4 regions of the Streptosporangium sp. NPDC002524 genome follow, and region 2 is predicted to be linked to each of the others. Evidence: riboswitches for the same ligand, from Rfam matches in the RefSeq annotation. Region 2 holds a riboswitch; each other region holds the start of a gene.
The links. A riboswitch is a leader RNA that binds a small molecule or an ion and turns the genes downstream of it on or off. The one in region 2 is predicted to bind cyclic di-AMP.
Positions count from the first base shown of each region.

Region 1: linked by a shared signal. The riboswitch ahead of ABT053_RS14450 (C40 family peptidase) and the one ahead of ABT053_RS08110 (hypothetical protein) in region 2 are both predicted to bind cyclic di-AMP.
Region 3: linked by a shared signal. The riboswitch ahead of ABT053_RS00780 (CHAP domain-containing protein) and the one ahead of ABT053_RS08110 (hypothetical protein) in region 2 are both predicted to bind cyclic di-AMP.
Region 4: linked by a shared signal. The riboswitch ahead of ABT053_RS21230 (C40 family peptidase) and the one ahead of ABT053_RS08110 (hypothetical protein) in region 2 are both predicted to bind cyclic di-AMP.

Region 1 covers NZ_JBEOWK010000007.1:216,514-221,972, forward strand. The annotation lists gene serA (phosphoglycerate dehydrogenase) at 1-1,416, shown strand, start outside; gene ABT053_RS14450 (C40 family peptidase) at 1,917-2,513, opposite strand; cyclic di-AMP (ydaO/yuaA leader) riboswitch at 2,514-2,747, opposite strand; gene ABT053_RS14455 (3-isopropylmalate dehydrogenase) at 2,887-3,933, shown strand; gene ABT053_RS14460 (branched-chain amino acid aminotransferase) at 4,107-5,201, shown strand.
Region 2 covers NZ_JBEOWK010000004.1:228,692-234,150, forward strand. The annotation lists gene ABT053_RS08100 (IclR family transcriptional regulator) at 1-595, opposite strand, end outside; gene ABT053_RS08105 (DUF4253 domain-containing protein) at 985-1,866, shown strand; cyclic di-AMP (ydaO/yuaA leader) riboswitch at 2,260-2,410, shown strand; gene ABT053_RS08110 (hypothetical protein) at 2,689-3,498, shown strand; gene ABT053_RS08115 (alpha/beta fold hydrolase) at 3,777-4,637, shown strand; gene ABT053_RS08120 (hypothetical protein) at 4,849-5,220, opposite strand; gene ABT053_RS08125 (roadblock/LC7 domain-containing protein) at 5,233-5,459, opposite strand, start outside.
Region 3 covers NZ_JBEOWK010000001.1:195,981-201,439, reverse strand. The annotation lists gene ABT053_RS00790 (carbohydrate ABC transporter permease) at 1-498, opposite strand, end outside; gene ABT053_RS00785 (ABC transporter substrate-binding protein) at 581-1,930, opposite strand; gene ABT053_RS00780 (CHAP domain-containing protein) at 2,546-3,238, opposite strand; cyclic di-AMP (ydaO/yuaA leader) riboswitch at 3,257-3,394, opposite strand; gene ABT053_RS00775 (hypothetical protein) at 4,205-5,173, shown strand; gene ABT053_RS00770 (DUF6716 putative glycosyltransferase) at 5,280-5,459, shown strand, end outside.
Region 4 covers NZ_JBEOWK010000011.1:292,672-298,130, reverse strand. The annotation lists gene ABT053_RS21240 (M48 family metallopeptidase) at 1-699, opposite strand, end outside; gene ABT053_RS21235 (hypothetical protein) at 696-1,571, opposite strand; gene ABT053_RS21230 (C40 family peptidase) at 1,729-2,250, opposite strand; cyclic di-AMP (ydaO/yuaA leader) riboswitch at 2,369-2,528, opposite strand; gene ABT053_RS21225 (hypothetical protein) at 2,879-3,148, opposite strand; gene ABT053_RS21220 (C40 family peptidase) at 3,283-4,239, opposite strand; gene ABT053_RS21215 (hypothetical protein) at 4,702-5,340, opposite strand; gene ABT053_RS21210 (NYN domain-containing protein) at 5,388-5,459, opposite strand, start outside.

The DNA.
Region 1 (5,459 bases), on a different contig from region 2:
GCGATCGCCAACGCTCCCCGGCTCCGCGTTGTCGCCCGCGCGGGCGTCGGCCTGGACAACGTCGACGTGGAGGCCGCCACCAAGGCCGGTGTCATGGTCGTCAACGCGCCGACCTCCAACATCACCAGCGCCGCCGAGCACACCGTCGCCCTCATCCTCGCCTCCGCCCGCAACGTCGCCCAGGCGCACTCCGCGCTCAAGGGCGGCGAGTGGAAGCGCTCGAAGTACACCGGTGTGGAGCTCGACGAGAAGGTCGTCGCGATCCTCGGCCTCGGCAAGATCGGCCAGCTGGTCGCGCAACGCCTCCAGCCGTTCGGCGTCGAGCTGATCGCCTACGACCCCTACCTGCAGCCGGCCCGCGCCGCGCAGATGGGCGTCCGGCTGGTCTCGCTGGAGGAGGCCCTGGCCGAGGCCGACTTCATCACCGTGCACCTGCCCAAGTCCAAGGAGACCATCGGTCTCATCGGCGACAGGGAGCTCCACGCGGTCAAGCCGAACGTCCGCCTCATCAACGTCGCCCGCGGCGGCATCATCGACGAGAACGCCCTCTACTCCGCGATCAAGGAGGGCCGCGTCGCCGGCGCCGGCATCGACGTGTTCCCGAAGGAGCCGGTCACCGACAGCCCGCTCTTCGAGCTCGACCAGGTCGTCGTCACCCCGCACCTGGGCGCCTCCACCCACGAGGCCCAGGAGAAGGCCGGCACCCAGGTCGCGCGCAGCGTGAAGCTCGCGCTCGCCGGGGAGTTCGTGCCGGACGCGGTCAACGTCCAGGGCGGTGCCGTCGCCGAGGACGTCAAGCCGGGCCTGCCGCTGGCCGAGAAGCTCGGCCGGGTGTTCACCGCCCTCGCGGGCGAGGTCGCCACCAAGCTCGACGTCGAGGTGCGCGGCGAGATCGCCTCCCACGACGTCCGCGTGCTGGAGCTGGCCGCCCTCAAGGGCGTCTTCACCGACGTGGTCGAGGACTCGGTCACCTACGTCAACGCCCCGCTGCTCGCCAAGGACCGCGGCGTGACGGTCGAGCTGATCACCAGCTCCGAGAGCCCCGACTGGCGCAACGTCGTGACGGTCCGCGGCGTCCTCGCCGACGGCCGCGCGATCTCGGTCTCCGGCACCCTGGCGGGGCCGAGGCAGATCACGAAGATCGTCGAGGTCAACGGCTACCAGATGGAGATCGAGCCGACCGACCACCTGTCGTTCTTCACCTACACCGACCGGCCCGGCATCGTCGGCGTGGTCGGCCGCATCCTCGGCGACCACTCGATCAACATCGCCTCGATGCAGGTGGCCCGTGACGTCAAGGGCGGCAAGGCGCTCATCGCGCTCACCGTCGACACCGCCATCCCGGCCGAGGTGATCGACCAGATCGGCTCGGAGATCGGCGCCGACAGCGGCCGCTCGGTCGACCTGGCCGACTAGCCGGAAAAGCCCAGGTGGCCGCCGTCCCGGAGACCGGGACGGCGGCCACCTCTCGTCTCAGCATGTGAGAAGTGTGTACGCCGGACGAGACGGTGTTTCCGCCGCCGGGTAACCTGGAGTGATATGCGCCAGGTTCTCGTAATTCCTACCTGCCGCGGCGAGGCCTGACAGGGGCAGGCCGGCGACTCGCCGCGGTGTCGTGGCGCGTGCCGGCTCCAAGCCCCCGTCGTCGGCGGTCCGTGATCCGGACCCGCGACATCAGGCCTGGTCGGAGTCCCGACCGGAGTCTCGACCACCTTCCTTGCTGGCATGCGACCGAGACGAGATTCGCCATGTACGACATGTATCCCTGGAACCGTCCCGACGAGACCGAGGACGAGGCCACCGACGCGCTCCAGACCGCTCTGGACCGCAGGGACAACGGTGGTGTCCCCACCCGCTGAGCCCGTTCTCGCCGCCGGGATCTTCGGAGCCTCCCGGCGGTGATCCGCCGGCGTGTCTCATCCGCCGGCCACGGTTTCCGTCGCGAGCTTGACCCGCTTGGCCAGCTGAACGCCCTGCGGGTCGGGACGCACCGCGCCCGCGAAGGAGTCGCGGCGCCAGGAGTCGAGCTTCTCCTCCTTGACCACGTCGCCGGTCTGCGGGGCGTGAACCATGTAGCCGGGCTTCGTGATCATGCCGACGTGGCCGAGGCCGCTGAAGAAGACCAGGTCGCCGGGCTTGAGATCCTTCCAGGCGATCTTCTTGGAGAAGGCGGCGTACTGGTCGTTGGTGACGCGGGGGAGCTTGATCCCGGCGGCGCCGTAGGCGCGGAGCACCAGGCCGGAGCAGTCGAAGCCGCCGTGGCCGGTGCCGCCCCAGACGTAGGGCGTTCCCTGCTTGGACAGGGCCCACTTCACGGCTTTCTGCCAAGCGGGCTTGACGGCCACCGCCTTGAGGGCCTCTTTCAGCGCGGGGGTGTTGAGCGCGGCGGGCCCGGGGGCGGGGGGCGGGGAGGCGGCCAGGGCGGCGGGTGAGGCCGCGCACACCGCGGCGCCCGCGACGATCAGGGAGGCGGAGATGGACAGGACGCGGGGGAGAACTGTGCCGGACAGCATGAATTCCTTCCATAAGGCCGGCCGGGTGAGCTGTCGGGCTCGGGCGTGGAGGCCGCCCTACGGCGCGAGAACGCGCTGATTCGCCCCAAGGAATCCACCTGACGACGGCCGGGAACGGCGCTCCGGGGGAGGAGCGGGGTTCCCGAGGCCAGGTAGATCCCGTAAAGAGTGGTTCCCCGGCTCCGTGCGGGCCCGGTAAGGGGATGGCCCGTACGGATTAGGCATTGATGTGAATGGGAGGACCATAGCCAAACCTCCCGAAACGGTCAATAGGAAGCAAAAATGGACAAAACGATCAGGGGGTCTGAAGGTGCATGTGTCCGGAGGGTGAGACCGCTGTTCGATCACCGAGACGGACCGGTAAGGTGCCTGCATGGATTCGCGTAACATTCGCCTGGCGGTCATCCCCGGGGACGGAATCGGAGTCGAGGTCGTCACCGAGGGGCTGAAGGTCCTCGAAGCGGTCGGCACGAAGGTGGAGACCACCACCTACGACCTCGGCGCCAAGCGCTACCACGAGACCGGCGAGACCCTGCCCGACACGGTCCTCGAAGAGCTGCGCGGATACGACGCGATCCTGCTCGGCGCGGTCGGCGACCCCAGCGTGCCCCCGGGCATCCTGGAGCGCGACCTGCTGCTCAAGCTCCGCTTCCGGCTCGACCACTACGTGAACCTCCGCCCGGTCAAGCTCTTCCCCGGCGTCGAGACGCCGCTGGGCAAGGCCCGCCCCGAGGACATCGACATGATCGTCGTCCGCGAGGGCACCGAGGGCCCGTACGCCGGGGCGGGCGGCGTGATGCGCCGGGACACGCCGCACGAGATCGCCACCCAGGAGTCGCTGAACACCGCCTACGGCGTCGAGCGCGTCGTGCGCTACGCCTTCGCCAAGGCGCAGGGCCGCCCGCGCAGGAAGCTGACGCTGGTCCACAAGACCAACGTGCTCACCTACGCCGGTGACCTCTGGGCCCGCACCTTCGACCGGGTCGGCCTGGAGTTTCCCGATGTCCAGACCGACTACTGCCACGTCGACGCGGCCTCGATGTTCTTCGTCAGCCAGCCCGAGCGCTTCGACGTGATCGTCACCGACAACCTCTTCGGCGACATCCTCACCGACATCGGCGCGGCGATCGCCGGCGGCATCGGCCTCGCGGCCAGTGGCAACGTCAACCCCGACCGCACCGCGCCGAGCATGTTCGAGCCGGTCCACGGCAGCGCCCCCGACATCGCGGGCCAGGGCAAGGCCGACCCGACCGCCACGATCCTGTCGGTCGCCATGCTCCTCGACCACCTGGGCCTGGCCGACGAGGCCGCCAGGGTCGAGCGGGCCGTCGCCGACGACCTGGTCGAGCGGCTGTCCGGCCGGGCCGGCCGGACCACCCAGGAGATCGGCGACGACATCACCGCCCGAGTAGCCGGCTGAGGAAGCCGCCCTCCTCGACCCCGACGCGCCTGGCGGCTCATCCGAGCCGCCAGGTGCGTTTTTGTTTCTCCAGCACTGCCGGTTTTCGGCATGGATGGAGTAGTTTCCCGTTACCCGGTCCGACGCAGAATGGACCCAAGGGTAAGCCAGACACCAAGAGAAGGATCCGTGCGATGACCACCGCTCAGAAGCTCAGCTTCGACGTGCAGCTCTCCGACCACGCTCGCACCGCGGCAGAGCGCGAGCAGGTACTGGCGAGCCCCGGGTTCGGGCAGGTCTTCACCGACCACATGATCTCGATCGACTACACCGAGGGGCAGGGCTGGCACGACGCCAAGCTCGTGCCGTACGGCCCGCTCAGCCTCGACCCCGCGACGTCGGTCTTCCACTACGCGCAGGAGCTCTTCGAGGGGCTCAAGGCCTACCGGCAGGAGAACGGCACGATCGTGACCTTCCGGCCGGAGGCCAACGCCGCGCGCTTCAACACCTCGGCGGCGCGGATGGCGATGCCCGAGCTGCCCGAGGAGACGTTCGTCGAGTCGCTGGAGCTGCTCGTCCAGACCGACCGCGAGTGGGTCCCGACCACGCCGGGACACAGCCTCTACCTGCGCCCCTTCATGATCGCGACGCAGCCGGCGCTCGGCGTCAACTACCCGTCCAGGACCTACAAGTACATGGTCATCGCCTCTCCGGCGGCGGCCTACTTCGGCGGGGGCAAGGCCGTCACGGTCTGGCTCTCCACCGAGTACACCCGCGCGGCCCCCGGCGGCACCGGCTTCGCCAAGTGCGGCGGCAACTACGCGGCGGCCTTCGTGGCCCAGCGCCAGGCCGTCGAGCAGGGCTGTGACCAGGTGGTCTGGCTCGACGCGAGCGAGCACCGCTACGTCGAGGAGATGGGCGGGATGAACCTGTTCTTCGTCTACGGCGACCGCCTGCTCACCCCGGCGCTCACCGGAACGCTCCTGCCCGGCATCACCCGCGACTCGATCCTCTCCTTCGCCGCCGACCTCGGCCTGCGCGCCGAGGAGGGGCGCCTGTCGGTCGAGGAGTGGCAGCGGGGCTGCGAGACGGGCGAGCTCAGCGAGGTCTTCGCCTGCGGCACCGCCGCGGTGGTCACCCCGGTCGGCTCGGTCAAGGGCGCCGACCGCGCCTGGACGATCGGCGACGGCACCCAGGGCCCCGTCACCTCGAAGATCCGCGAGGAACTCGTGGGCATCCAGTACGGATCCCGTCCCGACCCGCACAGCTGGGTTCACAAGATCTGCTAGTCCCCGTACGAAGAAGTCCGTGGAGAGCCACGGAGAGGTCAGCGCGGGGCCGGTCGGCCGACGTGTCCACCGGTTCCGCACGGAGACGTGTCCGCAGGCCCAGTACGGAGGGGGGCGTGAGAGCCGGTCGGCCGAGATGCCCGTCGGTCCCGTACGGAGGAGCTCACGGAGAGGTCCGCAGGGGCCGGTCGGCCGGAGGGCCGCCGGTCCCATCGGTCCCGCCGGTCCCGCCGGTCCCATCGGTCTCGCGTGGAGGAG
Region 2 (5,459 bases):
CGACCGAGTAGCCCCGCTGCCGGATCCGGCCCAGCTCGGCGCGCAGGCGCGCGCCGTCGGTGATGGTGTACCGGGTGACGTGCGGCATCCCGGCGGCCACGATCTCCTCGACGGCCTCCTCCGGCTGCCAGGCGAGGATCGCCTTGCCCACGGCGGTGCGGTAGACGGGGTTGCGGCTGCCGATGCGCGAGGCCATGCGCACGTTGGTCTCGTTCTCGACCTTGTCGATGTAGACCACGTCGGGCGGGTCGTAGACCACGAGGTGGACGGTCTCCCTGACCTCCGCCATCAGGCGGTGCGACTCCTCGGCGGCGACCGTCCGCAGGTCGAGGGTGGACAGGTAGGCCTGCCCGAGGTGCAGGGCGCCGCTGCCCAGCCGGTACGCGCCGCTCCTGCGGTCGCGCTCCAGGAGCCTGGCCTCGATGAGCGGGGCGGTCAGCCGGAGCACCGTGCTCTTGGACAGGCCGAGCGCCTCGGCGAGCCGGGTGAGCGACAGGCCGTGGCCCGCGCCCGCGTGGTCGCGCACGTGCGCGAGGACGGCGAGGGCGCGTCGGAGCGAGGCCGACTGGTTGCGTTCGGGAGCGGGCTCACTCATCGAGGCTTCCCATTGTGATCCGGCAATCGAATACCTGGTCAAGGTAGGCGAGTCCGCCGCCCTGTGGCCACTTTGCAGCACAACGTTCTGCACTGCACAACAAACCGGTGGCCCGCCCCCGGTAACGGGGAGGCTTCCGGGGACCCGTCGTCGGCGGGTGAAGGTCCTGGCGGGGGGGAGTGGCGGGCGCGATCTCGCAGGCCTCTCGCCGGGTGCGCGCCCCGGTGCGGAGCGGCGGCCGGGCGGCCGGGTGGGGCGGTGGAGGACGGACACCCACCCGGTTCCGTTCTCCGCGATACCGATAATTTTTGCCTGGACCAGGGCAGAACTGTCCCTTGGGGCGGTTGACAGGCCAAAATTGGTCCGTGGTCAGGATCGGATCGGTAGAGATGAGCGATTGCGAGAGTGAGCGACTTCCGCCAGTTCTGGGCCAGCTGTTCGCCGACGGAGCCGACGGGGCCGGGGGAGCCGACGGGGGCGAGGACGGCGACGGGGCCGGGAAGGGCGCGGGCAGGAGGCTCTCGGTGGAGCTGCCGCCGGGGGACGTGGTGTGGCCCGACCCCGGTTACGCTCAGCTCGCCGTCCGTCGCCGTCCGGCGTTCTGGCTCAGCGAGGTGGCGGTCTCCGGCGAGTACTGGGCCCGGTTGAGGGCCCAGCACGAGCGGTCGGGCCTGTGGCCGGTGCTGCTGGAGGACTCCGTCCAGCCCTGGTCGGCCGGTCAGATCGCCCCGGACACGGCCGGTCAGATCGACAACTACCACGCCGCCGCGTTCATGGCCGAGGTGTGGTCCGACTGGATCGCCAAGGCTAACCTCGACCAGCTGGAGCTCCTCGACCCCTTTGGCCCCGAGTGTCCCGGCCCGGCCCCCTCGGGCAGGCTCGCCGCCGATCCCGGCGTGGTCGCCGACTGGTACGCCGGTCTGGTGGCCGAGCGCAGGACCCCGCTCGGGCTCGTCGCGGTCGAGCGCGGGGCCGACGCCCTCGCCGTCATGGGCTGGCAGGGCGCCCTGAACCACAACGAGTGGATGGTCCCGCTCGCGGCCGTCGTACGGAGCTGGGAGGACAGGTTCGGGGTGCGGGTGGTCGGGATGGGCTTCAACACCCTCGACCTCAGCGTCGCCGCGCCCCCGACGACCTCGGAGCACGCCCTGCACGTCGCCGCGGAGCACTGGACGTTCTGCCCCGACAGCATCATCCAGGGGGCGGGGAACCTCATCGGCTACGCCGAGCAGATCAAGGGCAGGAACGCCTGGTCGTTCTGGTGGGACTGAGCGGGGCGGGGGGCCGGCGGGCCGCAGCCGGCTCGCGAGGCCTTCGGGCGAGGTTCCCGGAACGGGACCGGCCGGGCGAGGTCGAGCCGCGGGCGTGGATTTCTCCGTACGGACCTCCGGGTGGGGATTCCCCTGTACGGACCCCCGGGCGTGAGGGCCGGGACGGAGTCCGGAAACAGGGCCTGAGACGGGGTTCCGGGGGCTGTTCCCGAAATGGGAGAGACATCCGTGCTGGTAGGACGGGTGTTGGCCTGGCGTGGCGATCGATGAGGCTTCCTTGAAGGTACTAGGTAGATCTTCTGGGGTTTTCATGGTGTTTGCTTTGCTTTGTCCGGTTTTGGTAGGTAGTGTCCACAGTTATCGGTAGGCGACCTGCCCTTCACAAGAGGGAGCGGCCGGCCGACGTCGAATCCCGAGAGCCCGTACGGGCTCCGGAGCCGGGGAACCACTTTTCCGGGGTGAATCCGCCGCGACAGCGCGGCGGTAGGGCAACTCCACCGCCCGAACCCGTCAGCTAACCCGGTAGACGAGATGGAGAGGAGATCCCCTCATGGATCACCGCGTCACCACGTCGGTGTACCCCGTGTTCGTGCCGGCCACCTGACTTTTCCGCCCCCCGACATCCCCCGTCCCCCCGACCCTCTCGCCGCCCCGATCGCGGCGTCCTCCAGATCGTGCTCCGCGTAGCGATTGCCTGAGATTCCGGCTACGCCCCCTTTTCCGACGAGCGCGTCCCCGCCAGTGCACCCCCTTCGGTGTGTCGCACACGGCTGCCCCGTTCCCTCGCGAAAGAGCCTTTTCTCCATGCGCCCCATCTTTGGTATGCACAAGAACGGCCTGAGCAAGTCCACCTGGCAGAACGACAATCCTCGCGGCAAGCGTCTCGCGGCCGCCGCCCTGATCGGTGCGAGCGTCCTCGCCTCCGCCGGTGTCGCCCTGGCGCTGCCCGCCACTCCCTGCTTCGCCGCCACCGCCGACCCCGAGGTCGGCGTGGCGAAGGCCAGTGCCGAGACCGTCCTCCTCCAGGGCGCGACCACGGCCTCCTACTTCTGGGACGACTCCTCCGGCCGGGCCGGTGACACCGGGCTGCCCGCCAGCGGCAGGCCGATGCAGAAGGGCATGATCGCCAGCCCGAGCTGGCCCCTGCTCACCGAGGGCTACATCATCTACAAGGGCAAGAAGGCCAAGTTCTTCGTCGGCGACCGCGGTCCGGGCTCCCCCTCGAACCAGGGCATCATGATCGACATCGACGCCAAGACCTTCGCCGACCTGACCGGTGGAACGTTCAACGCCGGCACGCTCGGCGTGGACGGCAACGGCGGCATGGGCCACATCGACATCAAGTACGTGGTCACCAAGTGGGGTGGCGGTACGGGGATCAAGAACCACCCCGTCGCGTTCTCCACCGGTGCCTGGAGCCGCAGGGACACCAGCCCGGCCAAGCCCCCGACGGTCGTCTTCGCCAAGGCCCAGGAACTGGGGATCGGCGTGCAGACCCAGCTGGCGAGCGCCGCGGCCCGGCCGTGGGCCGGCAAGCCCAAGGTCATGGTCGAGCCCGCCTCCTGGCACGCGCAGGCCGACGCGGCCGCCGCCGGCGCCCGAGCCGCCGCGATCGGCGCCGGAAAGAGCTGAGCCGGGAAGGGCTGAGCCGGGGCCTCCCCGCTCCCGGCCTCCCTCCTACGGGGACCAGGCCCACCAGGCTCTCGCCTGAACGGAACCCCCTGGCCGGAACCCCCTGGCCGGAGCTTCCCCGGCTCCCGGCCTTCCTTCCGCGGAGACCCGGCCCACCGGGCTCCCGTCCGGCGGGGCCCCCGGCCGAGGTTCTCCCCCCGGAGCCCACCCCGCCGGTGACCCGCTTTCCCCCGAATGGCATTCTGTCCCGCGGAACCAGCAAGGACGGTAGGAGCGCCATGACTCTGCGGGCCCCGGCGAACGGCATCGAGATCGCCTACGAAACCTTCGGCTCTCCGGGAGGCCGCCCCCTCCTGCTGATCACGGGCCTCGGCTGCCAGATGATCCAGTGGGACGAGAGGTTCTGCGCGCTGCTCGCGGACCGCGGGTACCACGTGGTGCGTTTCGACAACCGCGACAGCGGCGAGAGCACCCACCTGAACGAGGCGGGGACGCCCGCCCTGGACGGGAGCGGGGAGGTCCCCTACCTGCTGGACGACATGGCCGACGACTCCGCCGGGCTGCTCGACGCGCTCGGCTGGGACACGGCCCACGTGATCGGCCTCTCGATGGGCGGGATGATCGCGCAGTCACTCGCGATCCGCCATCCGCGCCGGGTGCGCAGCCTCACCTCGATCATGTCCACCCCGAGCCCGCGGGCCGCCCTGCTGACCGATCCGGACGTGCTCATGCCGGCCTTCACGCCCGACCGCGAGAGCGCGATCCGGCGGGCCCTCGACAACTGCGCGGCCGTCGGCTCGCCCGGCTACCCGTTCGACCGGGAGTGGAACGCCGAGATCGCCGGGCTGGGCTACGACCGGTCGTACGACCCGGCGGGCACGGCGAGGCAGGTGGCCGCGATCATGGCCTCCGGCGACCGCGCGCCCCGGCTCAAGGAGCTCGCGGTCCCGGCTCTCGTGCTGCACGGGGAGGACGACCCGCTCGTCCCGCTGCCCGCCGGGATCGCCACGGCCGACGCGATCCCCGGCGCCCGGCTGATCACCTTCCCCGGCATGGGGCACGACCTGCCCGCCGAGCTCTGGCCCGCCGTCGTCGACGCGATCGACGAGCTCACCGCCGCCGCGGACTCCGGGCGGTGACCTCCGGCACGCCCCGCTCTCCCCGGCCTCTCCGGTAAAGCGCCGGGAGGGCTCCGGGAAGGCTCGGCGAGGGCTGCTCCAAGAGAGCTGCTCCAAGAAGACTTCGGGAGGCCCGGGGAGACTCGGTGAAGGCTTCGGGATGAAGCCCGCAAGGCTCCGGGAGGGCTCCGGTGCGGTCCGTGCCTCCCGGGGCGCGGGCCGCACCGGAGGATCACACTTCGAGCTTCTCCTCGATGCCGCGCAGGACGTGCCGCGCGAGCGCGAGGTTGGCCCGGTTCCGGTCGAGAGCCAGGTAGAGGAACAGCCCTTTGCCGCTCCGGCCCGAGATCGGGCGGATGATGTGGTACTGCGTGCCGAGCGTGATGAGGATGTCCTCGATGCCGTCCTTGAGGCCGAGCGACTCCATGGTCCGCAGCTTGGCCTTGACGACCTCGGTGTTACCCGCCGCCGCGACCTGCAGGTCGAGGTCCTTGGACCCGCCGAGCGCGCCCAGCGCCATCCCGCTGTTGTAGTCGACGACGACCGCGCCGATGGCGCCGTCGATCGTCATCATCTCCTTGAGCGAGACGTCCATGTTGCCCATTGCTGTCTCCGATCACTGGGGTGTCGATACGCGTGAGCTGACGGCGGCCAGCCTCGCCGCCGTCTTGCGGCCCTCGATCCGGAGCAGCCCGAGGTTGGTCCCCGGGCGCGCCAGGACCGTGAGGACGATCTTGGGTCCGGCGGCGTAGAACGCCGCGTAGCCGTTGGTGCCGGAGATCAGCGTCTCCTCGAAGGTGCCCTTGCCGGCCATGCTCGTCATCCGGCGGCTGAGGGCCAGCA
Region 3 (5,459 bases), on a different contig from region 2:
CAGGAACCAGTTGATCATGCCGTAGTCGCGCCCGTAGAGCTGGGTGAAGACCACCGCGACGGCGACCACGGAGGTGATCAGCGGCAGCAGCACGCCGAGGCGGAAGAAGAGCCGTCCCCGGATGCGCTTGTTGAGCGCGTTGGCCAGCAGCAGGGCGAGCACGAGCTGCGGGACCGTCGACATGACGAACATGCCGAGGGTGTTGATCACCGCGTTCCAGAAGGCCTCGTCGGTGATCAGCTCGACGTAGTTGTCGAGGCCGACGAGGGTCTTGTCCCCGGCGAGCTCCCACTCGTGCAGCGAGACCCAGAGGGTGTAGCCGAGCGGGAAGATGCCGAAGACGGCGAAGAGCAGGAAGTACGGGGAGACGAGGAAGTAGGGGGTCGCCCGGAGGTCGAACCGGGCCCATCCACCGCCCCGCTCCGGTCTGCGGCGCCCCGGCGACCGGCCGGGGCCAGGTCGTGGAGGGGCGGCCGGGGAGTCGACGTGCAGTGTCATCGGCGGAACCTTTCAGCGGGGGCAGGCGACCGGCCCGGCCGCGGGATCACCGCAGCCGGGCCGATGCGGGTCGGTACGGGGATCAGCCCGCTGCCTTGACGCCGGCCTCGAGGAACTTGGTCCAGGCCTGGTCGTAGGGGACCGAGCCCTGGTCCATGCCCTCGAGCACCTTCTCCACCGAGGACTTGACCTGGGCGTGCTTCTCGCCGAGGAAGACGGGCAGCAGGTCCTTGACCGAGGCGCCGAAGATCTGGCCGGTCGGCGCGTCGTTGAAGAACGGGTTCTTCAGGTCGGCGACCGCCGGGTCCTGCTGCGCGGTGAGGGAGCTCGGGAAGGCCGCGGCCTCCTGGAAGGCCATGACGTGGCCCTCCTTGCCGGTGAGGTAGTTCAGGACCTCGGCGGCCTCCTTGGGGTGCTTGCTCTGCTTGGGGATGGCCAGGTAGGAGCCGCCCCAGTTGCCCGCGCCGCCGGGCACGGACGCGACGTCCCACTTGCCCTTGTTGTCGTCACCGGCCGCGCCGGAGACCACGCCGAGCATCCAGGCCGGGCAGCCCATGGTCGCGAAGGCGCCCTTCTTGATCGCGGCGTTCCACGGCGGGGTGAACGAGGCGAGCTTGGCGGTCAGGCCCGCCTCGCTGAAGCTCTTCACCGTGTCGAAGGAGGTCTTGACGGCCGGGTTGGTCTCGATGATGAGCTGGTTGTTCTTGTCGAAGTAGTTGACGTTGCCGTTCTTCGGCGCCTCCTGCGACAGGATCACGTTGTAGAGCGTGTTGGGGCCGTCGATGAACTTGGGGTCGGTCTTGCCGGGGTTGGCGGCCTTGAACTTCTCGCCGATCGCCTTGAAGGCGTTCCAGTCCGGCCAGAGCTTGCCGACCTCCTCGCGCTCGGTGGGCAGGCCCGCCTTCTCGAACAGGTCCTTGCGGTAGCACATGGTCATGCCGCCGATGTCGGTGCCCAGGGCGAAGAGCTTGTTGTCGGCGTTGACGCCGTTCTCCCACTTCGCCGCGGGGAAGTCGGCTTTGCGGCTGTCCAGCCCGTACTCGGCCAGGTCGGTGAAGAACTGCGGGCGGGCCTTCATGAGGCCCATCGCGCCCTCGTCCAGGGCGATGATGTCGGCCGCGCCGCTGTTGGCCTGCAGGCGCTGGAGCAGCTGCGGGAGGTAGACGTCCTCGAACCGGTCGGTCAGGTTCTGGTACTTGACCTGGATGTTCGGGTGCGCCGCGTTCCACGTCTCCACGGCCTTGTCGTAGCCGAAGTTCTCGCCGCCGCCGAAGGTGTGCACGGTGATGGTCACCGGCTCGGCTGCCGCGGCGGAGCCGCCGTTCGCGGCGGGCGCGGCTGGCTCGCTGGAGCTGCACGACGTGATGGCCAGGGCGGTGGCCGCCATGACCGCGACGGCGGCGAGCTTGCCGTGCCGCTTGTTGTTCAACATTCCGGACCCCTCTCAGGTGGTCGCCCGAATCATTGGGAGGCGACATCGCGGACCAGTCCCCGACAAACGCGGTCCTCGTGACGAGGTCGTTCCTCAATGTGCTTTGGGAGCGCTCCCACGAAGAGTGGACGATGGGCAACCAGGACGTCAATATGCCGAAACTCAACCGTTACATCCGGCCGTTTTAGGCAGGACTATCAGCGCGAAACCAGCACAAACGTCTCATCAGGGTGATTGGGAGCGCTCCCATCTCACGGACATACAGTCGGGGCATTTCGTGTCCGCGCGGGGCGGGGCCGTCGCTCGGGGCCGGGGGGCACACCCTCGGCGAAGGGCTGTCAAGGGGTGTCAAGGCGGAGGGGACGGACGTGAAACGCTCCCGGGGCGGTGCTCGATCGAGCACCGCCCCGGGAGTGTGTGGACCGGGTCGACGTTCACCGGCGGGGCCGCCGTTAGACGGCGGGGGCCGGGAGAGGATCCGTCGTCGGCCGGATGGGACGGGGTAGCCGTTTTCGGGACATGACTTCTCGCGTGCGCGGTGCCCTCGCGGGGGCGGGGTTAGTCGCAGGAGACGGGGTGGCCGTTTCCGGGACGTGGCTCCTCGCGTGCGAGGGTCTAGTTGGAGTAGACGGGGTAGCCGTAGCCGACGACCTCGGAGACGGGCCGGACGCGCTGCTCGACGTCGCCGTTGCCGGTGTTGCCCTCGATCGTGGTGATCGTGCCGTCCCCGTTGTCCTTCTTCACGAAGCCGACGTGGTCGATGCCGTCGATGGTCTTGCCACCGGCCCAGTCGAAGTAGACGACGGCGCCGGGGGTGGGGATGGTGCCCCAGTGCCCGTTGTTCTTGAACCACCTGGCGTGGGCCACGGTGTAGGCGTCCCAGCCCATCGTGGGGCGGATGCCGGCCATCTCGCCGACCCAGGAGACGAACATCGCGCACCAGGGGGCGTTGGCGTAGTCGTACACGGTACGGCCGCCGTCGCGGGCGAGGGTCTCCTTGGCGCGGGGGCTCGACATGTACCAGGAGTGGAACTTGGTGCCGCCGCCCTGGGCGTTCTCGCGGACGCCGATCTGCTTGGAGGCGATGTCCAGGACCTTCGCGGCGGAGACCTTGGGGAGCCTCTCGGCCACGATCTGGAGGGGGGTCTTCGCGGTCTTGGCGGCCTGTGCCTGGGTGTCGACGGGCGGAGCGTTCACGACGCCGTGGCCGTCGGCCAGCGCGGTGCCGGTGGTGCCGGTCGCCAGGGCGACGCACGCGCCCATGATGGCGCATGCCGCGCGGGGAGTGGAGATGAGGCGATGGGTCATACGGGGGTTCGACTCCTTGCTTCGCTTCCATTCCGCCTACCGGGTTAGCTGACGGGTTCGGGCTGGGAAGTGCCCTACGGCGCACAGTGCGCTGATTCACCCCAGGAACGTGGTTCCCCGGTTCCGCAGACCTCGCGGATTCGGCGGCCGTGCTCACCGGTGGCGGAAGGTTCTCCGCCGGGTGGAACACGGTCGGGCAATGTGACGGCAATGCACAGACCTGGATAGACCTAGGCAATTGCCATGAACAGGACGAAGGTACGTCAGGGGGACAGACGATTACAAGTAGGACATATTGCCCTGACTTGGGAATACGTGTGAACGGGGGAGGTGTTGCACGGTGCCGTCCGGCCGGAGGGGTGGGGTCGGGCGGCCCTCGTCGCGGCTCTTCCCGGCGGGCGGGGAGACGGCCCGCCGGTGCCGGGATCCCCTGCCTGCGCGGCGATCCGGGTTTTCCCGACCCGCCCGCGAGCCGCCGGCCGGAGGGTGCTATGACGCGCGAGTGAGGTCCTGGCCAAAAGCGGCACACCCGGTCAGATGTCGAACATGTTTTCGATAGTAAAAAGTATTCGGATGGTAGGGGTTCTCCCATGGGAGGGGCGGAGCCGGCGTGCCGGATCCGGTCGCTCCAAGCCCGTGTTCAGGGGGTTTTCGCAGCTCAGGCCGCTGGCGAAGGGGGGCGCAAGGGCCTCTTCGCCCGGAAGGTAAAGAGATGCGCCCGGCAGGGCCCTACGACCTCCTGAAGGTAAAGGTGTCACGTAAAGGAACACGCTTTCCCTCAGGCCCCGCCGCGTGCGGAGGTAAAGCCCGAATGATCATCAACAGGTGCGCGTGGTCGGCTGTTCACCCGCAGTTCCCGGGCGCTTAAGGACACCGGGTTAGGTTGTGGCAGTCGTGAACGGGTCATCGCCCGGCGTGGAGGACGGCCGAGACCACGCGCGGGATCAGGGTTCGGCCGTTGCCTGGGTGGAGTCACCGCTGCAGATGCTCTGCGCGGTGGAGGCCCACCATGCCGGGCTGCTCGGTGCCCGCAGCCATCTCGTGCCCAGGGCGAAGCTGCGCCCGCTCGCCGTGACGGGGCGCGAGCTGGGCCGTCTCACCCTGCCCAGCGGGCTGGAGCTCACCGCGGCCAGGCCGGACATGCCCCGGCCGCGCCGGGGCGAGACCTGGGTGGTGGGCGACGCCTTCTCCGGCAAGGTCCAGTTCCGCTGGCTCACCGCGCTCCCCGGCCGGATCGTGATCGTCGACGACGGTCTCGCCACCATCAGGCTCCTGGAACTGCTCACCGGCAGGCTGGGAACGCCCCTGCTGCGGGCGCGGGCGAAGGTCGGCAGGCTGAGGACCGCCCTCGGCGCTGCGGCCGGGCTCAGGCTGCGCGCCGCCGCCCGCTCGGGACGGCTGTCGATCTTCACCGCGCTGCCCGTGCCCCCCGACCTGGCGAAGGCCGTACGCGCCGGGGGAACCGAGCTGGTCACCCACGACTTCGCCTGGCTGCGGTCCCAGCCGCTGCGCGGGCCCCGTCCCGAGGAGCGCACCGTCGTCCTCGGCACCTCGCTGGTCCGCAACGGCCTGATCCACCGCGATCCCTACTTCACCTGGCTCGCCGGGCTCGGCTCGGACGGTCCGGTGGCCTACTTCCCGCACCGCCGCGAGGATCCCGACGACCTCGTCCGGGTCGGGGAGCAGCCGGGGATCACCGTCTACGACGGCGGGACCCCCGCCGAGATGACCCTGCGCGGGCTCGCCGCCGAGCAGCGGGTGCTCAGCCTGCCGTCCACCGCGGTCACCTCCCTGCGGGTCCTGCTCTCGGCCCGGGGCGTCGCCGTGGAGACGGTGGACGTCCCCGACGAGTGGTGGACGGCCGAGGCGGCCCCCTCACTCCGCTCCCACCTGTCGCGGTTCGCCCATCACGACACGGGAGTCAGCGGGCCATGACCCCGTGGCCGACGCCCGGCGGGCTCGCCGCTCGTGGGACGCCTCTCCACTCACGAAACCGCGTGAAAACCGTACGAAACCGGGGATTCCCCGCCGGAGGTTCTCTTTGAAGGTCCTGGCCGTGGCCGACTCCGACTCCTACCTGAAGTGGGCGGCCTGCCTGCTGAGGGACCTGCCCTCGGGCTGCGAGACGGAGCTGGCGGTCATCCGTACCCCCATCACCCCGTCGACGGCGCAGATCCACGCCGCCGTCGACGGTTCGGCGGCCGACCCGCCCGTGCTGTCG
Region 4 (5,459 bases), on a different contig from region 2:
CTCGACCGGCACGCCGTCCCTGGTGGCCATGGCGAGCAGGTCGTCGCGGAGCCGCCCGGCCTCCAGCGGCCTGAAGTCGTTGAAGACCGGCTCGATGAGCACCGGGTAGGCGAAGGAGGCGGCCACGGTCAGGACGAACGCCCCGCCCGCCGCGGGGATCCACCAGCGCCGGTAGCGCCGCGCCAGGGCGATCACCGCCAGCACCATGATCGCGGTCAGCGCGGTGCCGATGCCGGTGCTCTTGGCCCGGTCGGCCGCCCAGGCGGGCCAGGCCTGGGTGGACAGCCCGAACTCGCGCAGGTAGCTCTCCGACCACATCCCCAGGGGCCAGCGCAGGATCGCCACGGCCACCGACAGCGCCAGCACGCCGAGGAGCGCCCGCAGCCACCACGGCCCCGGCAGCCGGTCGGCGAGCCGCGCGCCCAGCGGGGTGGCGACCAGCACCCCCGCCACGAGCAGCGTCAGTCCGAGCGACAGGTAGCCGGGAAGGCTGACCAGCGCGTCGAACCTCTCGGACCTGGCGATCTGCTCGGCGGTGAAGTCGCGGGCCGGATCGGGAACGACGGCCGGAGCCCCCTCGGGCAGCGCCCTCCAGGGCGTGGTGAACGCCACGACCGCCAGCGTGACCACCCCCAGCACGGCCAGCGCCCACCCCGCCGACCGCACGCCCGAGGGCGTGTCCGTCGTGCTCAGCGTCACGTGAGTTCCTTCCTGAGGTAGTCGCGCCAGGCTCCGGTGAACTCGGCCGCCGGCAGCCCGAGCGTGCTCCCGACATCGCTACCGTAGAGCCTCACCAGGGCCTTCTCCCCGAAGCGCTCCGCGACGAACCGGCAGGCGAGCCACGCCTCCTCGTACGCCTGCGCGAGCCTCGGCGCGCCGGGGGCGAAGTCGGCCGGGCCGGGGAGCCGGGCGGGCAGGACGCCCGCGCGCACCTCGGCGGCCAGTTCGGCGGCGGCCGTGCGCACCGCGATCCCGGCGTCGCGGTAGCCCGCGTAGTCGGCGAAGCCCTCCGACAGCCACATCGGCACCCGGCCGCCGCGGGTCGCGCCGGTGGCCACGTGGGCGAGCTCGTGGGTGATCACCACGTCCCTGCCGGTCCCGGTGAGCCTGGCGTATCCCGACGGCAGGACGATCACCCGGTCCGCGGTCGCCATCGCGGCCAGGCCGCGGGTGCTCCCGGCCCCGGCGAGCGCCGCGGCCTCGGCGTCGGTGGCGGGGAAGAGGATCACCGCGGGGACCGGCCCCCAGATCGCCGCGATCGTCGCGCGGGCCCGGTCGGCCCGCGCCGCCAGATCCCGCAGGACGGCGGCGGGGACGCGGTGGCCGACCACGAGGGAGTGCTCGCCCCTGACGGTGACCGCGGCGCCCGGCCACAGGTCGCGGAGGTCGCGGGGGTCGCGGGGGTCACGGAGGTGGCGGGGGTCGCGCGGAGGTGTCCTGGCGTCGTACGGCGTCCTGGGCGGGAGGGGTGCGGCTCCGGCCAGGAGGGGTCCCGTCCCGGCGAACGGACCGGCGCTCATCAGCGCCAGCATCCCGGCGAGCACGGCGCGGCGCCCTTTCGGGACGGACATACGAGCCGATGGTACTCGACCGGCATGGAGCGGCCCCGGCCCTCCTGGTGGAGGGCCGGGGCCGCTTTCCCGTGCTCGGGCCGGTGCTCCGGCTCACGCGCGGGTCCCGGGATCCGGGCGGGGTCAGGCCCCTGGCCTCCCGGGATCCGGGTGGGGTCTAGGCCCCCGGCCGTACCGCTCCGGCGAAGGAGGACCTGTAGTGGCCCGCCAGCCTCACGATACGGACCGTCTTGCCGCTGCTCGGCGAGTGGACCATCCTGCCCTTGCCGACATACATGCCGACGTGGCCCTTCCCGCTGAAGAACAGCAGGTCACCGGGGTGCAACTTGCTCCACGAGACCTTCTTCCTGATCGATCTGTACTGGCTGTGCGTGATCCTGGGGAGGGACACGCCCGCCTTCTTCCAGGCGTATCGGACGAGCCCCGAGCAGTCGAACGCTCCGGGACCGGAGGCTCCCCACCGGTACGGATCGCCGATCTGCTTCTTGGCCGCCGAGACCGCCTTTCCGGCCCGGATCTTCTGCAGCGCCGCCCTGCTCTTCCCGGCCTTGCCCTTGGCCTTGGCTTTGGACGCGGTCTGGGGGGCGGTCTTCGTGGTGCTCTCGGCCTTCTCGGAGACTCCGGCCGCGCTGTTGACCAGGATCTCCGAGGGGCCGTCCACCGTCGCCTGCGCCGCCATGGGCCCCAGGGTGACCGCTCCGGCTGAGGCGGTCAGGGTGAGGGCGATACCGCCGAGGGAAAGGCGGAAAAGGCGCGACAGACGGGGGTTGTACGGGGTGGTAGACAGGATTTCTCCTTGGGACTTCCACTGATGCCTACCGGGTTAGCTGACGGGTTCGGGCTTGGAAGATGCCCTACGGCACAAATGCGCCGATTCACCCCTGGCCACGCTGTGCTGGGCCTTTTGGGTCCCCGGTTCCATGCCTCCTGGCTGCATGGATTCGGCGGGCCGCCGTGACGAGCCCTGCCCCCGGGTGGGGGCACGGCGGCCGGTTGGATTTCTATAAGGGACACCGGCCCGAAGACCGACATTCGCCGCGACGGCGTGGCTTGCACGTCGCGACGCCAGAAGTTACCCCGTTCTCCAACTTTCGGCAAAGCATTCGCCAAATCGGGTGACCGGATAGTCCTCTTGATCTTCCTGTTACCCCTGCTTAATGGCTATTTATGCTATCGAGATATGACTCTCGTCACACATTCGGACATCACTCCGTCAAATAGCCATTTCTGTAATATTCATCACATCTCGCTGATTGAGGTTTGAGCCTCGCGGATGGACCGTTCCCGGCCGATCCGGCCAGGCACTCTCATCGCCTGACGCACGTGCGGGCGCCGTAGATCGACTGCCGGAACTCCGCCTCGACGATCCCGAATCCGGCGGCGTCAAGCATCGGTCCGGGCATCGGTTCGGGCAGCCACCCGAAGGTGCTGTACTCGGTGCGCAGATGCTCGGCGTAGTCGTCGCGCGGGTAGCCCAGCGCCGGGTCGTCCGCCGCACCGCCGAGCCGACGACCGAGCAGGCGACCGAACACGGCGTCGGCGTACGCGAGCTCGTCGGGCGTCCATGGTTTGATCATGTCCCGACGCTGAGATCACCGCCGCGCCCGGCACATCCGGTTTCCCCCGGCGCTCCCTACGACGCGAGGCGGGGCATCATCCAATGCAAGGGGACAGGCCCGGGACGGCCCTGGGAAGCGCTAGGGGACCCCGCTCAGGGGCGGACGGCTCCGACGATGCGGCGGCCGTAGGAGGACAGCGGGACGACCTTGACGACGTCGCCGGTCTGCGGGGCGTGCACGATCCGGCCGTCGCCCGCGTACATGCTGACGTGACCGAGGCCCTCGCTGAAGATGAGGTCGCCCGGCTGGAGCTCGCTCAGCGACACCTTGCGGCTCGCGCCCCAGCTCCACTGCTCCCAGGTCGTACGGGGAAGGCTGACTCCCCCGCTGCGCCAGGCGCCCTGGACCAGGCCGGAGCAGTCCCAGCCGCCGGGGCCCGTGCCGCCGTACTGGTAGGGCTTGCCGATCTGGGCGAAGGCGAACTGCAGGGCGGCGCGGGCGTTGCCCGAGGCGGAGCCGCTGTACTGGATCCCGGGGCTCTCGGGGTTGCCCGTCCTGAAGGCGTTGAGCTCGCGCAGGATCTTCGTCTGGGCCTTGACCATCTTGTCGGCCTTGGCCTTCTCCTTGGCCAGGTCGTCGCGCGTCTCGTCGGCCTCGGCGAGCGCCGTCTTGGCCTCGTCCCGGCTGGTCCGCAGCGCCTTGGTGGCCTCGTCGAAGGCGCTCAGGGACTGGGCCCGGGAGGTGGACATCTGGTCGGCGGCGGCCAGGCCGCTCAGCAGGGCGCCGGGGTCGGTCTGGTAGATCATGCCTTCCCAGCCGTTGACCACGCCGACCTGGTAGGTGCTGACGGCCATCGTGACGAGCTCCTTGCGCAGCCCGGCGACCTGGTCGTTCTGGCGGGTCAGGTCCTCGTTGAGCGTGCGGTACTTCTTCCTGGCCCGCTTCCACTTCTCCGAGGCCTGGTTGTACTTCTCGACGACCTGGTCGGCCTGCTCGTTGAGCTTCTCCAGCTTCTTCTTGGCCTGGGCGAGTGTCGGCTTCGGCTCGGCGAACGCTCCGCTCACCGGCAACATCAGCAACGCGAGCGCGAGCCCGGCCGCCACCGGCATCCGAATCAGTCCAACCGGCAAACCCGCCACGGCCACGTCAACGCCTCCCGACTGCACCAGACCTGCGGCGAATAGTACAGAAGAAGTAATGATTGACTCACCTTTTTGCCGGGTTTGCTCCTTAATCGCAGGTGGAAACCCTTTACCCGCCGCCGGGGTGCCACTTGACGGGCGGCGACGCCCCGGCCGCGAGCGGCCCGAACCCGGCCCCGGACCTCGGTCGCGGAAACCGGCCCGACCCTGCCCGACCCTGCCCGGCCCGAACGCCGCTCGTGAGGGAACGGCCCAATCCGGCCCCCGGCCGCGCACAGCGCCCCGGCTCCGGTCGCGGTCGCTGGAAGCGGACCAGGCCGAAACGGATCGAGCCCCAGCCCCGATCGCGGGAAGCGGAGCAGACCGGACCAGACCGGACCAGACGGAACCGGGCCGAACCAGGTCGAACCGGATCAAGCCCTCGTCGCGCTACCCGCAGACGGCGATGCCGCAGACCTTGGCGGTCATCTTCCTGGCGTCGCGCAACTGGACGGTCCAGTCGCCCTTCGCGGGCTTGGCGTACTCGCCCGCCCAGAGGTAGACCACGACCGCGTTGCCCTTCCTGACCAGCACGCTCCGGTCGCCGCCCACCCCGGCCTTCCTCCCGTAGTAGACCTGGCCGGAGATCCGCAGCGCCTCGTCGCCGACGCCGGTCAGGCGCGAGGAGGCGTAGCGGTAGGAGGAGCCCGAGTCGGTCCTCGCCCCGCACCTGGCCAGGGCGGCGCGCACCTGGGCGACGGCCGAGACGGCCGAGGCGCGCGAGCCGTACAGGATCACCTGCTCGACCTTCATGAAGTCCGGCACGCCGGTGAAGGTCACCGTCCGCGCGGCCGTCCGGCCGGTCGCGGCCAGCGTGCTCCTGTCGCACGGGTTCACGGCCAGCCTGGCCTTCGCCGAGTTGACGACCTTCCAGTTGGTCTCGGGGTCGTCGTCCTTCTTGGCGGCGTCCTTCTCGTACAGCAGGAAACCCTTGGGGATGGCGGCCGTCGTGGCCGCCGCGGGGGTGGTGACGGTCGCCCCCGCGGCCAGGACGGCGAGGGTGAGGGCGAGCGTTATGATCTTCTTCATCGAATCAATCCTCCTGGGTGATCCGATGCCCGGCGACCACGAAAGGTTTACGCGCGCCCGAGACGTCTGAGAAGAAGCACCGACGGGACCGGCCTCGCGCCCATCCTGCGGACCGACTC